3 regions of the Ochrobactrum sp. AP1BH01-1 genome follow, and region 1 is predicted to be linked to each of the others. Evidence: predicted binding sites of a transcription regulator. Region 1 holds the regulator's gene; each other region holds the start of a gene.

The links. Region 1 encodes PhoB, which activates phosphate uptake and scavenging genes when phosphate is short. Its sites were predicted from a motif close to TGTCATNNANCTGTCAT; they were not measured.
Region 2: the regulator PhoB is predicted to act here: its motif matches at 2,602-2,618, upstream of J9800_RS14295 (RNA degradosome polyphosphate kinase).
Region 3: the regulator PhoB is predicted to act here: its motif matches at 3,493-3,509, upstream of J9800_RS19985 (inorganic diphosphatase).

What each region holds. Positions count from the first base shown of each region.
Region 1 covers NZ_JAGPOU010000005.1:283,127-288,911, forward strand. Annotated here, with positions in the region: gene pstA (phosphate ABC transporter permease PstA) at 1-26, shown strand, start outside; gene pstB (phosphate ABC transporter ATP-binding protein PstB) at 92-865, shown strand; gene phoU (phosphate signaling complex protein PhoU) at 927-1,649, shown strand; gene phoB (phosphate regulon transcriptional regulator PhoB) at 1,769-2,455, shown strand; gene J9800_RS19200 (cell wall hydrolase) at 3,102-4,052, shown strand; gene J9800_RS19205 (hypothetical protein) at 4,147-4,401, opposite strand; gene J9800_RS19210 (aminopeptidase) at 4,527-5,780, shown strand.
Region 2 covers NZ_JAGPOU010000003.1:746,600-752,384, forward strand. Annotated here, with positions in the region: gene J9800_RS14275 (VOC family protein) at 1-414, shown strand, start outside; gene J9800_RS14280 (VOC family protein) at 454-939, shown strand; gene J9800_RS14285 (FAD-binding protein) at 936-2,141, opposite strand; gene J9800_RS14290 (zinc-finger domain-containing protein) at 2,186-2,440, opposite strand; gene J9800_RS14295 (RNA degradosome polyphosphate kinase) at 2,788-5,019, shown strand; gene ppx (exopolyphosphatase) at 5,016-5,785, shown strand, end outside.
Region 3 covers NZ_JAGPOU010000006.1:39,734-45,518, forward strand. Annotated here, with positions in the region: tRNA gene J9800_RS19965 (tRNA-Glu) at 99-173, opposite strand; gene J9800_RS19970 (hypothetical protein) at 279-758, opposite strand; gene J9800_RS19975 (RluA family pseudouridine synthase) at 723-1,931, shown strand; gene rpoH (RNA polymerase sigma factor RpoH) at 2,245-3,156, shown strand; gene J9800_RS19985 (inorganic diphosphatase) at 3,584-4,186, shown strand; gene J9800_RS19990 (transcriptional regulator) at 4,254-5,687, opposite strand.

The DNA.
Region 1 (5,785 bases):
GCCGCCGCTTCGAGCGCCGCTGGTAAAACGGGAGTCGAAAGCTATGAACCTGATGACTGAACGATCTCTCGAGAAAGCCGTAGGAGAAAAAATGAACGCCAACGCCAGTTCCATAAAGATGCGCGGCGACAAGGTCTGCGTGTTTTATGGTGAGAAGCAGGCGCTGTTCGACGTCGATCTGGATATCCAGGAAAAGATGGTCACGGCGCTGATCGGCCCTTCCGGTTGCGGCAAGTCTACCTTCCTGCGTTCGCTCAACCGCATGAACGATACGATCGAAGGTTGCAGGGTTGGCGGCAAGATCACGCTCGACAATGAGGACATTTACGATCCGAAGATCGATGTCGTTGAACTGCGGGCCCGCGTCGGCATGGTGTTCCAGAAGCCGAACCCGTTTCCGAAGTCGATCTTCGAAAATGTGGCCTACGGTCCGCGCATCCACGGTCTTGCCCGTACCAAGACCGATCTGGAGGAAATCGTCGTGACGAGCTTGCAGAAGGCGAGCCTGTTCGAGGAAGTGAAGGATCGTCTGCACGATGCCGGTACAGGCCTTTCCGGCGGCCAGCAGCAGCGCCTTTGCATTGCGCGCGCGATTGCGGTCAGCCCGGAAGTCATCCTCATGGACGAACCGTGCTCGGCGCTCGACCCGATCGCAACCGCAAAGGTGGAAGAGCTGATCGACGAATTGCGGCAGAACTATACCATCGTGATCGTCACGCATTCCATGCAGCAGGCGGCGCGCGTTTCGCAACGTACGGCCATGTTCCATCTCGGCAATCTGGTGGAAGTGGGCGACACGGAAACCATGTTCACCGCGCCGACCGAAAAGCGCACGCAGGATTACATCACCGGACGCTTCGGCTGATCCGGAACTGCGCTCAACAGACAGTGCGGCTTCCCCGCAATTTATATTACGAGGTCTTACTATGCCGTCTCAGCATACCGTTCGCTCCTATGATGAGGAATTGAAGTTTCTCACCCACAAGATCGCCGAAATGGGCGGACATGCAGAACGCATGGTCGAGCAGTCGGTCACCGCTATCGTCAATGCGGACAATGCGCTCGCACAGCGCGTCATCTCCGACGATCTCATTCTGGATGCCAGCGAACGCGAGATCGACGACAAGGCCGTGATGATCATCGCCAAGCGCCAGCCCATGGCCGTGGACCTGCGCGAGATCATCGGCTCGATCCGTATTTCAGCCGATCTGGAGCGCGTCGGCGATCTCGGCAAGAACATTGCCAAGCGTGTTGCTGCCGTTTCGGAATCGCGCCAGCCGGTAAAGCTCTATCGCGGTCTGGAAACGCTGGCCGAACTGGCACTGACCCAGCTGAAAGACGTTCTCGACGCTTATGCATCGCGTTCGGTGCAGCAGATCAACGTCGTTCGCGACCGCGATGACGAGATTGATGCCATGTATACGTCGCTGTTCCGAGAACTGCTTACCTACATGATGGAAGATCCGCGCAATATCTCCGCCTGCACGCATCTTCTGTTCTGCGCCAAGAATATCGAGCGCATAGGCGACCATGCGACCAATATCGCGGAAACCGTTTATTACATCGTGACCGGCCTGCAAATGCCGGCTGAGCGACCCAAGGAAGACCTGAGCCACGGTATTGTCGTGGATGAGGCGCGTAAACCCTGAACTGCATCCGACCGGACCTCGGAGTCCTGCGGTTGAGAATGTGTGAATAGCGCGGCGGCACGCGGTCGATTGGGGGGATTGTATCCACCGCCCGCCGAATTTGGATAGGGAAATACTGGATGTCACAGGCACCCAAAATCGCTGTGGTAGAAGACGAAGAGGCGCTGAGCGTTCTGCTTCGCTACAATCTTGAAGCAGAGGGCTACCAGGTCGATACAATGCTGCGCGGCGACGAGGCCGAAATCGCATTGCGCGAGAATGTGCCGGATCTGCTCATCCTCGACTGGATGCTGCCGGGTGTTTCGGGCATCGAGCTTTGCCGCCGCTTGCGCCAATGGCCGGAAACCGAACGCCTGCCGATCATCATGCTGACGGCGCGGGGCGAGGAAAGCGAACGTGTTCGCGGCTTGAGCGTCGGCGCTGATGATTATGTCGTAAAGCCATTTTCAACGCCGGAACTTCTGGCGCGCGTCAAGGCGATGCTGCGCCGGTCCAATCCGAGTATCCTCTCCCATGTGCTGAAAGTGGGCGATCTTGTTCTCGACCGTCAGCAGCATCGTGTTTACCGCAAGGAAAAGGAGGTCCGTCTCGGACCGACGGAATTCCGGCTGCTCGAATATTTCATGATGTCGCCTGGCCGTGTCTTCTCGCGCAGCCAGCTTCTGGATGGCGTTTGGGGGCCCGACATCTATGTGGATGATCGCACGGTGGACGTCCATGTCGGACGGCTGCGCAAGGCGATCAATGTCGGTCGTGCGCTCGATCCGATCCGCACCGTTCGCGGCGCCGGTTATTCTTTCGGTTGATCGACACAGTCATTCAAACTCTCAAATACAGCTCTTGATCGGCCCGCCACGTCCCTCGTGGCGGGTCGTCTTGCTGGTGATCACTCACGCGGTTCGCTGACCCGATTCGCATTGGCATGGCCGAAAACCGGCGCCAGTCACCCGATTTCACACGTTGTTACAAATGTGTCTCCAAAGTTGAAAGGGATAGGCGGAACCCACGGGAAACAGAATTTCCGCAGATCATTTCAAGCACTGGGAATGTGGATTGAAAAACTGTCCAAGAAGAAGCGAATTAAGGCAGCGATAAGGCGTGTATTGAAAGAATTTGAATCCCATGAAATCAATATCTTACCTGAATTCGCAATTCCCGTTAAGAAATTATTAATATATTTTAAGGGGTTGTAGGCATATTCGCATTATCGATTCGAAATTGTTTGCGGGCTGTCCAACCGCTTCCATCATCGTTGGGATTTGACCCTTCGCCTTTTTTTGGCCTAAAAATTCCAAAACCTTGAATTCGATTGAGCGACAGTAGGGCGTGTGATTTTTGATCTTCGTCCTCTTTGACTTGCACCGCAGTCAGACATTCGCATGCATCGTTTCAGATGTATTCGCCTGAGTGGATGACTGGATCAGTTAAGGGTCCTAACATGAGATTGAGCCATTGACGCGCGCCGCGAAGTGGAAATTGCCCGTTCTTATCGGGCTGCTGGTCGCGCTTTTCGCGGTCACCGGCTGTACGACGACCGGAAACACGGGAAAAGCCAATTCGGAAAAGATGGCGGCAAGCCATGTCAAGTCCGTCAATGGCGTGAAGACCTATACCTACACGGCACGTGACAAGGAATGCCTTGAACGCGCAATGTTCTTCGAGTCCAACCGTTCGAGTTCCGATGGGCTTCTCGCTGTCGGCACCGTCGTCATGAACCGTCTCGCATCGGGCCGGTATCCTGATACGATTTGCGGCGTCGTCGGCCAGAAGAACCAGTTCGCGCCCGGTGTTCTCACCCGCAAGATGGATTCCAAAGCGCTGCCCGATGTTCAGGCCACTGCCGACGCAGTGTTGAAGGGCCAGCGTCATCCAAAGCTCAAGAACGCCATGTTCTTCCACACGGCGGGCCTGAGGTTCCCATACAACAACATGCACTATGTGCTCGTTGCTGGCGGCAATTCCTTCTACGAAAAGCGCAATCGCGACGGCTCGCTGCAAAATCCGGTCCCGCAGGAACCATACAACCTTGCTCTCGCCTATTCACCGCAATCGCCTTCCGTTCCGCAGGATGCATCCTACGACGTGACCCTGCCGCAGACTGGTCCGGTTCCGGGAACAGAGCCAACCGTTCAGGTGGCGCTCGCAGAAGCTGCAAAGGCTCAGGACGCAGAACAGAATACCGGTGCCGGTCCACAGGCTCGTGGTGACCGTCTGGCCCGTCATCGCGGTATTGCGGCGGCTCGAGAGGAGCAGCAGCCCGTGCAGGTGGCCTCCTACCAGTCGCAGTTCGATACTTCTGCTCCGCAATCGGCTTCGCTCGGTTATGCCCTCGCAAGCCAGAAGCAGGCCGACGCGATCGGCGCGCTTCTCCTGTCTCAGGACCGGCCGGAAGCGCCGCTATAATCAGCGCTTTTACAATCGACAATCTGCAACGCCGGTCTCGTTCAACCAGACCGGCGTTTTGCTTTCAGGGCAGCAGTCGTTTTCAGCGAAGGTGTCAGGGCCGGTAGACTGGACGGTAGATGACCATCGGAGCATCATAGAAATCGGCCTGGTTCTGCCACGCTCGCCTGTCGGCCCTGCGATCGAGGTCGAGCCGCATGAGGCAGTTGGCGAAAGCGTCGGTCCTGGGTTTGAAACCATAGCTTTGGCAAGTCTGCTCGTCTGCTGCGCGACGCTGTTCGGGCGTCATCGTCACGCAGCCGGCCAGAACACCGGTAACGCCCAGTAAGATAAGCACTTTCTTATTCATTGCTTTCTGCTTTCTCTGCAACTGACCGCAAGAATACTATAGCGTAAAAGGCAGGAAAAAAGGTGGTGAAATTATGCCGTCTGATAAACTGCCGGTGATTCCATATCCAAAGAGGTCTTCCACCCATGGCTCATGAACAGCTGAATCCAGTCATCGATCCGGTGAAACTCGAACGTCTTGCGGAAGTCGCCGTTCGTGTCGGTCTGCAATTGCGCGAGGGGCAGGATCTCGTCATTACGGCACCCGTCGTCGCGTTGCCGCTGGTCCGGCTCATCGCCAAACATGCCTACAAGGCCGGAGCCGGGTTGGTAACGCCATTCTTCGCGGATGACGAAATGACGCTCGCCCGTTACGAGAACGCAGCCGATGCGAGCTTCGACCGCGCCGCAAACTGGCTCTATGAAGGCATGGCAAAGGCCTATTCGGACGGCGCTGCCCGTCTGGCTATCGCAGCCGATAATCCGATGCTTCTCTCCAGCCAGGACCCCGCCAAGGTTTCCCGCGCCAACCGAGCCAATTCGAAGGCTTATCAGCCGGCACTGGAAAAGATCGCGGGTTTCGACATCAACTGGAACATCGTCTCCTATCCCAACCCGGCATGGGCGAAGCTCATGTTTCCGAACGAACCGGAGGATGTTGCGACCCGCAAGCTGGCCGATGCGATTTTTGCGGCTTCGCGCGTGGACGTCGACGATCCGGTCGGTGCCTGGGCGGCACATAACGCAGCGCTTCGCACCCGCACCCGTTTCCTGAACGGCAAGGCTTACCGCGCCCTGCATTTCAAGGGTCCGAATACCGACCTGACGGTGGGGCTCGCCGATGGCCATGAGTGGCACGGCGGGGCCTCCACCGCGAAAAACGGAATTACCTGCAATCCGAACATCCCGACGGAAGAAGTGTTTACGACGCCCCACGCCCTGCGTGTCGAGGGCTACGTGACGAGCACCAAGCCGCTGTCGCATCAGGGGACATTGATCGAGAATATCGCGGTTCGCTTTGAAGGCGGACGAATTGTCGAGGCGAAGGCGAGCCGCGGTGAAGAAGTGCTCAACAAGGTGCTGGACACGGACGAAGGCGCCCGTCGTCTTGGCGAAGTGGCGCTGGTGCCGCATTCCTCGCCGATCTCGCAGAGTGGGCTTTTGTTCTACAACACCCTGTTCGATGAAAACGCAGCAAGTCATATCGCGCTCGGCCAGTGCTATTCCAAATGCTTTATCGACGGAGCGAAGCTGACGCCGGAGCAGATCAAGGCGCAGGGCGGCAACTCGAGCCTTATCCATATCGACTGGATGATCGGCTCCGGCCAGATCGACGTCGATGGCATCAACGCGGATGGAACCCGCGAGCCGGTGATGCGCGGCGGTGAATGGGCCAACTGAGAATC
Region 2 (5,785 bases), on a different contig from region 1:
CCGAAAATGATTTTCGTGAACCTGCCCGTGAAGAACGTCGCGAAGTCGACCGCGTTCTACGAAGCGATTGGCGCCACCAAGAACGAGATGTTCTCGGACGAAACGGCTTCCGGCATGGTCTTTTCGGATACGATCCACGTGATGATCCTTGATCATGACAAGTTCAGCCAGTTCACGCCGAAGAAGATCGCCGACGCCAATGCGGTCAGCGAAGTGCTGGTCTGCCTGTCGGCCGAAAGCAAGGCCGAAGTGGATGCCACCGTGGAGAAGGCACTGAACGCCGGCGGAAAGGCCGATCCGGGTCCGAAGCAGGATTATGGCTTCATGTATGGGCGCAGCTTCGAGGATCTCGACGGCCATATCTGGGAGATAATGTGGATGGACATGGAAGAAGCCAGGAAGGTCATGGGCTAGCGCTCGGGAGAATGACCACACAAGACAAAGGAGGAGAAAATGTCGGGTCTGACAATCTGTCTCTGGTTTGACGGAAATGCCGAAGAAGCCGCGAACCACTATGTCTCGATCTTCCGCGCATGCGGAAGATCGGCTTCGATCGACGGCGCCATCCGTTTCAAGCATGGCCACCAGCAAAATGAGGATCAGCCGGTCACGGTGAACTTTACACTCGACGGGCAGAAAATATGCGGCCTGAACGGTGGACCCCAGTTCAAGCTTTCACCGGCAAGTTCGCTGATCGTGCGATGCAGGGATCAGGCGGAAGTGGATGCGTTCTGGGAGAAGCTGCTGGAAGGCGGCTCGCCGATGGAATGCAGCTGGCTGACGGATAAATACGGTTTGCCGTGGCAGATCGTTCCTGACATGCTGCTGGATACTTTGCAGGATGGTCCGCCAGACGTGCGCCAGCGCGTTGCGGATGCCATGATGAAGATGGTCAAGATCGATATTGCGACGCTGGAAGCCGCGCGCGACGCGGCTTAATCCCCTATGGCCGCGACCGCGTCATAGCCATAAAGCCAGTCCAGATCCTTAAGGAAACTGTCCGGGCTGCGCATGGCGAAGAGCGTGTTGCGGCCAAGCGCGAAAATGCCGGTTGCGTGATAGGCGAACCTGTTCAACTGGCCGCGTTTGGCAACCGCCGCGATCCGCGCTTTGCGGGCGGCATCGAAACGCTTCAGCCCGGCTTCGCGGTCGCTTCCGTCGAGCGCTTGCGCCAGTGCTGCCGCATCCTCGATTGCCATGGCCGCGCCCTGCGCCGCAAAAGGCGTGACCGCATGTGAGGCATCGCCGAGAAAAATGGTGCGGGCCGGACCGACAAATTGCGCGTCCGCCATTTCAAAAAGCGGCCAGTAGGTCCATTCATCCGTAGTCGCGACTACGTCGCGAACGGGTGCGCCCCAGTCGGCATAGATGGATCGCAGACGCGCCGGGTCGCCGGTTCTGGACCAGACCTCGCCGGGGTTTTCGCCTGTCGTGATGGCGACGAAGTTGAAGAAACTGCCGCCCTTGACCGGATAGGCGATGAAATGCGCCTTGTTGCCGAGCCAGGCGGAGACGGCTTTGCGTTCCGGCATGGCGTTGAGGAAGGAAGCGGGCAGGGCGCTGGCGGCAAGGGTTGTGCGCCATGCAATATGGCCGCTGAACCGTGCCTTGCTGAAACCTGCCTTGGACCGTTCCGCCGACCAGACACCATCGCAGGCGATCAGATAGGCGGCGTCGGCGGGGTGTTCGGAATTTCCATGGCGGATGGTGGCTGCAACGGTCCCGTTTTCGACGCGATGGCTTGTGATTTCAGCGCCAAGGCTGATCTCGATGCCGGGCTGTTCGCGGCAGGCATCGAGCAGTGCCGATTGCAGGTCGGCGCGATGACAGACGACATAGGGATGGTGCCAGCGCTCATAGGCCTTGTCGCCGAGCTTCATTTCCATCAGCGGGCGCGCCTTGCGCCCGTCCATGAGGTAGAGCGCTTGCGGCGTGACGGCTTGTGCGGAGAGGCGGCTGGCAACGCCGAGCCGTTCCAGATGACGCATTGCGTTGGGAGCAAGTTGCAGACCAGCGCCGACTTCCGAAAGGCTCTCGGCCTTTTCGATGAGCCGGATATTCCAGCCGCGCGCCGCAAGCTCCAATGCCGCCGAAAGACCGGCAACGCCAGCTCCGGCAATCAATATACGCCCTTTGCTCATGTCGATGAGATCATCCGGCATTCAGCCCCGTAAGGCCGCTTAGATTAAGCAGCCTTATCAGCGGGCGCTTCGTAAACGCAGCCAGCCGGAACGGTTTCGTCGGCATGAAGCTTTGCATTGTAGCGATAAAGCGTCGAGCAATACGGGCAAACGACTTCGCTTTCATCACCCATGTCGAGAAACACATGCGGATGATCGAAAGGCGGGTTTGCACCGACGCACATGAATTCCTTCACGCCGATTTCGATGGCCGCATGGCCGGCGTCGTTCTGAAAGTGAGGAATGATGTGATCGGACATAACATGCTCCGGTTCTGGTCGATGGGCGGTATGGGCATGGACTTGCACCGGTTGCCGGGCAAGATCATGCATAGACATTGGCATGCCTGTACCGCGAAAGTCTTGTTTCCGGAAGCGTTTTCATCAATTCTGAGGACATTTCAAGCTATTTGCTATCAAACTGTCATATGACAGCCATAGGCTTATCGAGCGTCCAGAAAAGTGCGAAGCAGTTTTCGATCAGGATGCGCGGAGAAACAGACAGACGGAGCCGGAACGTTCCGGTGGCGGTCGGGACAGGAAACATGAGCGAAAACAGCGTTATGGCGAGCGAAACCCCCAGCGTGACCGAAGGCGGGACACACGAGATGACAGCCGGACTAGCCCCCAACCCAAACGTCCTCCCCGATATGGACGCGGCCCCTGACGTTCACAAAGCTTTGAACGGCGAGCTGATGCAGAGCGCCGACCGCTTCGTGAACCGCGAGTTTTCCTGGCTGCAGTTCAATCGGCGCGTTCTCGAAGAAGCCGCGAACATGCGCCAGCCCTTGCTCGAACGCCTCCGCTTCCTGTCCATTTCCGCCGCCAACCTCGATGAATTCTTCATGGTCCGTATCGCCGGTCTTGCAGCGCAGGTTCGCGCCGGCGTGGCGATGCGCAGTGCCGATGGACGCACGCCGCAAGAACAGCTCGATTTCGTTCTCGACGAAGTAAGCCGCTTGCAGGAAGAGCAGCAGCAGCGCCTGCGCGCCTTGCGTGAGGAGCTGGAACAGGAAAGCATCGAGATCGTCCGCCCGTCCGCGCTTTCAAAACCGGAAAAGGAATGGCTTGAAAACCACTTCCTCGAAACGATTTTCCCGGTCCTGACGCCGCTTTCCATCGATCCGGCGCATCCGTTCCCTTTCATCCCCAATCTGGGCTTCTCCATCGCTTTGCAGCTTGCGCGGCGCGCCGATAATCATCCGATGACGGCGCTCCTGCGCATCCCGGTTGCGCTGAAACGCTTTATTCAGTTGCCGACGGATCAGGCCAATGACTACCGCTTCATCACCATCGAGGATGCAGTGAGCCTGTTCATCGGGCGGCTGTTCCCCGGTTACGAGGTGCGTGGTGCCGGTACGTTCCGCATCATCCGCGACAGCGATATCGAAGTCGAGGAAGAGGCGGAAGATCTGGTTCGCCTCTTCGAGACAGCGCTGAAGCGCCGCCGCCGCGGTCAGGTGATCCGCATCGAGTTCGACGGTGAAATGCCGGAAGCTTTGCGCATCTTCGTCGCGACGGAACTGGGCGTTTCTGAAAACCGGATCAGCGTGCACGAAGGACTGCTGGCGCTGAACATGATTTCGGAGATCGTTTCGATCCCGCGTGAAGACCTCAAATTCGTATCCTACAACCCGCGCTTTCCGGAACGTATTCGCGAACATGGCGGCGACTGCTTCGCTGCGATTCGCGAAAAGGACATCGTGGTCCATCACCCCTATGAATCCTTCGACGTGGTGGTGCAGTTCCTGCGGCAGGCCGCAGCCGACCCGGACGTGCTGGCCATCAAGCAGACGCTTTACCGCACCTCAAACGACAGCCCGATCGTGCGCGCGCTGGTCGATGCAGCCGAAGCTGGCAAGTCGGTGACGGCGCTGGTCGAGCTGAAAGCCCGCTTCGATGAGGAAGCAAACATCCGCTGGGCCCGCGATCTGGAACGCGCTGGCGTTCAGGTGGTGTTCGGCTTCATCGAGTTGAAAACACACGCTAAAATGTCGCTTGTCGTGCGCCGCGAAGACCAGAAGCTGCGTTCCTATGTGCATCTTGGCACCGGCAATTATCACCCGATCACGGCGCGCATCTATACCGATCTGTCGTTCTTCACGTCAGACGCGGATATTGCCCGCGATGTGGCGCATATCTTCAATTTCATCACCGGCTACGCCCAGCCTGCCGAGGAGATGAAGATCGCGATTTCACCCTTCACGCTGCGCGCCCGCATTCTGAAACACATTGAGGACGAGGTCGCCCATGCGAAGGCCGGACGTCCGGCGGCGATCTGGATGAAGATGAATGCGCTGGTCGATCCACAGATAATTGACGCACTCTACATGGCGAGCCAGGCCGGCGTGCAGATCGATCTCGTCGTGCGCGGCATCTGCTGCCTGCGTCCGGGCGTTCCGGGGCTTTCCGACAATATTCGCGCCAAGTCGATTGTCGGGCGTTTTCTGGAACATAGCCGCATTTTCTGCTTCGGAAACGGCAATGACCTGCCGTCCGACAAGGCCATCGTCTATATCGGCTCCGCCGACATGATGCCGCGCAATCTGGATCGCCGCGTGGAGACCCTCGTTCCGATCACAAATGCCACGGTGCATCAGCAAATCCTGTCGCAAATCATGTTTGCCAACATAATTGATAACCAACAGAGCTATCAGCTACTTGCGGACGGCACCTCTCGCCGGATAGAAAAAGAAGAAGGAGAGGAAGCTTTCAACGCGCAGGAATATTTCATGACCAATCCTAGTCTGTCGGGTCGCGGAAAGTCGCTGAAGTCTTCGGCCCCCCGCCTTATCGCGCATCGCAAGCGTGCGCAGGCGGAAAGAAAAACGACTGCATGAGTCCAGCTGTAGCACAAGGCCGCCTCAAGGGACTGAAGCCCGTTGCGGTCATCGACATTGGCTCGAACTCGATCCGTGTCGTCATCTATGAAGGCATCGTCCGTTCTCCGACGGTGCTTTTCAACGAAAAGATTTTATGCGGCCTCGGAAAAGGCCTCGCGAAGACCGGCAAGCTCAACGAGAAATCCGTTGAGGCGGCGCTGCGCGCGCTGAAGCGTTTTCGCGCTCTGGCGGAACAGGCTGGCGCGGTTTCCATTCATGCGCTGGCCACCGCTGCCGCGCGCGAAGCGAAAAACGGCCCGGACTTCATCGCACAGGCGGAAGCCATTCTCGGTCGCCATATCGAAGTGCTCTCCGGCAAGGAAGAAGCCTATTATTCGGCGCTCGGCATCATTTCCGGCTTCTACAAGCCGAAGGGCGTGACTGGCGACCTTGGCGGCGGCAGTCTCGAACTGGTCGCCGTGGATGACCACGAGGTGGGCGAGGGGATTACCTTGCCGCTCGGCGGTCTGCGTTTGCAGGATATGTCCGATGGACGGCTGCCAGAGGCAACGAAGATTGCGCGCACCGAACTGGCGAAGGCGACGCTTCTGAAAGCCCATCAGGGCCAGGTTTTCTATGCGGTCGGCGGCACGTGGCGTAACCTTGCCAAGCTGCATATGACGGCGAAGAACTATCCGCTGCACGTCATGCACGGCTACGAGATGAACCCGGTGGAAGCGCAAAGCTTCCTGAAGCGAGTCGCCAAGGGAAATCTCGACACGAT
Region 3 (5,785 bases), on a different contig from region 1:
GTTTAGATGAGATGGATGCACAAATCGCCGATACAGAACGGTTTATTGACGATTATGAAACAACGCCCTTCGCCAACGATTTCAGTGATTGAACTTGCTGGTACGCCCAAGGGGAATCGAACCCCTGTTTGCGCCGTGAGAGGGCGCCGTCCTGACCGCTAGACGATGGGCGCCTGAGTCATATCGCTGATATAAGCGCCAAAAAGAAAAAGCGCAATCCTCACGGACAGAAAGAAGCAAGGCGGCAATCACGCCGCCCTGTTCAGACCTTGTTCGCCCTATTCGACGTTGCCGAGCTTGATGCGGCCGATGATGCGAGACTCACGATAGTCATAGATGATGAGTTCCGTGCCGCCGTCCGGCAGCAGCGTTTCCAGGGAAAGCTCGTTGCCCGAAAGGCTTTGCGAAAGAAGACGGGTGCCCGGCGTCAGGTTGATCTGCGATTCGATCAGCTTCGGCGGCTCGGGCTTTGCGGGCACGGGAGCGGCCTGTCCGGGAATATCGGAACGGGCTTCTTCAGCCGGCGGGGTTTCCGGCGCGCGATTGATCTTGTAGACAACGGCGACAAGCACCGCCATAAGACCGATCAGCATGACACCGATGGAGACGGCCAGAAGCCGGATCATTTTGCGGCGCACACGTTCCATGGCTGGATCAAGCGGGGGCTCGGCCTGTTCATCCGGGTAATAGCCCTGCTGATAGTCCTGATAGCCTGAATCCTGATGATTCTGGTATCTCGGATAGTGTGGATCCTGCATTCAACGACTCCGGTTCGAACTGCGCCATGTTACGGCGTGTGGCGCGTGATAGAGCATTTTGCAGCCAAATGGAAACATTTGACGCCGCATAAATGCGGTAAAATCAAGAGACAGAGCAGTTCTGACGATTTCGTTAAGACAGAGCCGCTCTCACAGAGGAAGACACGAGTGAAAGAGCTTACGACCGACTCCGATGCCACCGGCAAGCGTCTCGACCAGTGGCTGGCCGCAGCATTGGGGCCGGAACTCTCGCGCAGCCGCGTTCAGTCCCTTATTGCCGACGGCCATGTGACCATCGACGGCGCGCCCGCCCGTGAAACCAAGCAGAAGCTGCGCGAAGGCATGACAATCGCCATCGTGCTGCCCGAGCCGGAGCCAGCAGAGCCGATCGCCGAGAACATACCGCTCGATATTCTTTACGAGGACGATGATCTCATCGTGATCAACAAGCCCGCCGGGCTTGTCGTTCACCCCGGCAACGGCAACTGGACGGGAACACTGGTCAATGCCCTCATATATCATTGTGGCGATAGCTTGTCGGGCATCGGCGGAATCCGCCGTCCCGGCATCGTCCACCGGCTCGACAAGGATACGAGCGGCGTCATGGTCGTTGCCAAGAACGATCTTTCGCACCGGCATCTGAGCGAACAGTTTGCCGACCATGGCCGCACCGGCGATCTGGAGCGCGCCTATCTCGCACTTGTCTGGGGCATGACGGAGCGCCCGCAGGGCTACATAGACGCGCATCTCGGGCGCTCGCATCGCGACCGCACCAAGCAGGCCGTGGTCAATGAAGAGCGCGAGGATGCCCGCCACGCCATCACCCATTATGTGACGGTTGAAAAATTCGGTCCCCGCGAAGATGCCACCGCACTGGCCTCGCTGGTCGAATGCCGCCTGGAGACAGGACGCACCCACCAGATTCGCGTGCATATGGCGCATATCGGCCATCCGCTTGTCGGCGACATGGATTATGGCAGCGCCTACAAGACCAAGGCCAACAAGCTGCCGGAACCGCTGAAAGAGGCCGTGCGCGGCTTTCACCGTCAGGCATTGCACGCATGGCTGCTCGCCTTCACCCATCCGGCCACCGGGGAACTGATGCGTTTTGAAGCGCCAGTGCCGGAAGATATGGAGCACCTTCTGGAAAATTTCCGGAAGCACTCTATATAATACTGGCAACTATCATGGTTGGCCGAAGGATGGATCGCTGATAAAAATCGGCTCTTCCGTCATCAAGATCGGGGGCGCGGTTGCGGTGCAAGCCGCTCTCTCACCACAAAAACATTTCATTTCAAATTGCTAGCGCAACCTTTGGCTTTAAGCGGCGTTCACATTGTAGTGACAGATTGTTTCATGAGTTAAAGGATCGTGTTTTCGCCAAAATCATGCCTATATATGGAGGCTCGCGAGAGGGAAGTGCAGGAGGCAGCCCCCGCGACAGGTTCGCCAAACGGGAACCTGAAATCATAAAGGAGGGTGCTCTATGGCCCAGATGAATCTCCCAAGCATCACGTCAGGTGACGGCGGTCTTACCCGTTATCTGGAAGAAATCCGACGTTTTCCCATGCTTGAGCCGCAGGAAGAATACATGCTGGCCAAGCGTTATCACGAACATACCGACCCCAAGGCCGCCCACAAGCTGGTGACGAGCCATCTGCGTCTCGTGGCCAAGATCGCCATGGGTTATCGCGGCTATGGCCTGCCGATCGGTGAAGTCATCTCGGAAGGCAATGTCGGTCTCATGCAGGCCGTGAAGCGTTTCGAGCCTGAACGCGGTTTCCGCCTTGCCACCTATGCCATGTGGTGGATCAAGGCCTCGATCCAGGAATATATCCTGCGCTCGTGGAGCCTTGTGAAGATGGGCACGACCGCCAATCAGAAGCGCCTGTTCTTCAATCTGCGCAAGATGAAGAGCAAGATCCAGGCGCTTGATGACGGCGATCTCAACCCCGATCAGGTCAAGCAGATCGCGACCAAGCTCAATGTCAGCGAAGACGAAGTGGTTTCCATGAACCGCCGTCTGTCCGGTGACGCTTCGCTGAATGCGCCGCTGCGCGCTTCGGAAGGCGAATCGGGCGAATGGCAGGACTGGCTTATCGATGACAGCAGCAGCCAGGAGCAGGTCCTCATCGAACAGGACGAGCTGGACAACCGCCGCTCCATGCTCGAACAGGCGATGGATACGCTGAACGACCGCGAACGCCGGATTTTCGAGGCGCGTCGCCTGTCGGAAGATCCGATGACGCTGGAAGATCTTTCCGGCGAATTCGGCATCAGCCGCGAGCGTGTGCGCCAGATCGAGGTGCGTGCGTTTGAAAAGGTGCAGGCGGCCGTCAAGGCCGCAGCTTTCAAGCAGCAGAAGGCACTGAACCATGTCGAGGAAGCGCACGCCTGAAACTGATATAATCAGCATGCAATTTTACTGCCGCAAAATGGGAGACCATTTGCGGCAGTATTTATTTGAACGTTACTGATCCGCCTCGCCTTTCGCGAGTTCAAATCCCTCGTGATCCAGTCCGCGGACATTCCCGCGGCGCTTTGCCGAGGCAACCGGCGCTGCGCCCGATGGAGCGGATAGCGGCGACTAAGGAACTGCTTTCTCAAGGAGAAGCAGACATTGACGATATTGCCGCTGCGGTCGGCTTTGGAAGCGCCCATACGCTCCGTCGTCCTTCCGCCAGAAGATCGGCATCCGCCCGGCTGAGTATCGCCGGCGGCTTTTCGCAGCGGCTGTCATCCAACCGATATAAAACCGTCAAACAACTGTAATGGATTGGCTTTAGGGACGAAGGCGTGTTCCAACCAAGCCTGAAGGTCATCCCATGAAAAAGCTCCTGCTCGCCGCAGCTCTTGCGCTTACCGCTGCCACTGCCGCATCTGCTTCCGAATATGTCTCCTTCCTCGATTACCCGCAGAAGGAGCAGGACGGGAAGGAGTTCTTCACGGCCATCGAAATCCCGCAAGGCAGCTTCACCAAATATGAAATCGACGACAAGACCGGCCATATCGTCGTCGACCGCTACCAGTCCATGCCTGTGATCTATCCGGCCAATTACGGCTCGATCACCAGCACGCTTGCCGGCGACGGCGACCCGCTCGACGCGCTGATCTATACCCGCGAGCCGATTGTTCCCGGCGCAATCATCAAGGTTCGTCCCATCGGCGTCCTGAAGATGATCGATGGCGGCGATCAGGACGACAAGATCGTCGCGGTCCCGACCACGGACATCGATCCGACCTATGACAACATCAAGGAAATCACCGATCTTCCGAAGATCGAACAGCAGCGCCTTGAAGCCTTCTTCCGCGTCTACAAGCAGTTGCCGGAAGGCCGCAAGGTCGTTGAACTGGCGGGTTTCGACAGTGCGGAAGCCGCGCAGAACGAAATCGCCAAGGCCATCAAGGCTTTCGCCGAGAAGAAGTAACCGCGATCCCTGATCGCGACCAAACAAAAAGGCCGCTCGAAGCGGCCTTTTTCGTTTCGCAAGAAGATCAATTCGCGCCCAGCACGTCGTTGAACGCCTTCTCGCCCGGCACGCCCTTTTCAAGACTGATGAGGCCGCGGCGACCGTTGCGGTAGGAGATCGGAATATCGATCCACTGCAGGCGGCGCATCAGGGACAGATTGGTATCCTGCGCGGTGCGGGCATCGTTCAGCCATACGATGAAGAAATTGTCGCCGATCTTCGACGGCACGGCGATCAGCGGATTGCCCGCTGCCTGCTCCGTATCCTTGAAGGTGACGCGCTGCACATTATCCACCGCACCACCGGAGAAGCCTTCAGGCACGGTGAAGACCATTTCGATCAGATGGCTCGCCGGAATGGATTGATCCGTATTCTTGCGAATGGTCATTTTCAACTCGACCTTGCTGGTCGGCATCGTAACGGTTGCGCGCACGGCGGGCTGGGCTGGCTGGCCGTCTTCCGGGCTTTCCTCGATGGTCGACCAGACCACATTGCCGCGCTCGACCGAATCCGACCCGGCGCCGCCGCGTTCTTCATAGAGAAGCGCCTGCTGGCCGACGGCGACCGTCTGGTTCTGCCCCGGTTGCGCGCCGCTCTGCGTGTTCGTTTCGACAGGCGCAGGGGTGGAAGCGGCTGTGGACGTGCCCTCGCCGATGCCATTCGCGCCACCGGCTGGCCCGCTATCGGTTTCGCTGCCGTCCGGCATAAGCCGCTGGGTCATCTTCGGCTCGCCCGCAGGCTGTTGCGGTTGTTCCGGCGTCTGTTCGCCGCCGGTCGTCGCGGTATTGGTGTCGGCTGGCGGCGTCGTGCCTTCAGGATGTGTTTGGGTATCAGAACCCGTTGAAGGCGCATCGCTGCGCCCGAGGCTCGAGGCCAGTTCCTGAATCTTGTCCTTGTTGGCCCAGACCGCGTAACCGGCGCCGCCAAGGACCAGGACGGCAACCAGAGCCGCAATCAGGCCCTTGTAGGAACGCTGCTCTTTCCTGGCGGTGCGCTCGATATATTCGCTGCGACGGGCCTGCGCCTTTTCCTTGGCGCGGTCCAGTTTCCAGTCGTCGCTGCGCTCGGCTGCAATAGCTGGTGCGTCGTCCTCTTCGCCGGAGAGACTGCCGCGACGCTCGTCGTGCGGCGCGCTGGGGAACGCGGGCGCGTCATCGTCCTCATGGGACGGCGCGCGCGCTGCCGCATCCTGATTCGCCTCCTGCAGAAAATTGTCCAGCGCATCCTCGACCGGCGGCTCGGGTGCTGTGGCGGGTGGCGCATAAAAGGCTTCAACCTCGGCAATGGCATCTTCGAGAATATTGCGCTGGCGGACAGCCACAGCCTGCGAGGCATTTGCCGTGACAAGCTTCTGCTCGATCGTGGCACGCGCTTTCGCGTAAACGCGCTGGCGCAATTCAGGAGACTTGTCCGTCTGCGCATCGATCGTCTTTTTCAGTACCGCTACAAAATCCGCCATTCCGTCTTACCCGGTTTCCGCCCGTCCAGATGAACAATAAGCACAGGATGCAATAAATGTCTCAATAATCACAATAATCAAGGGAAAGCAAAGTCTCC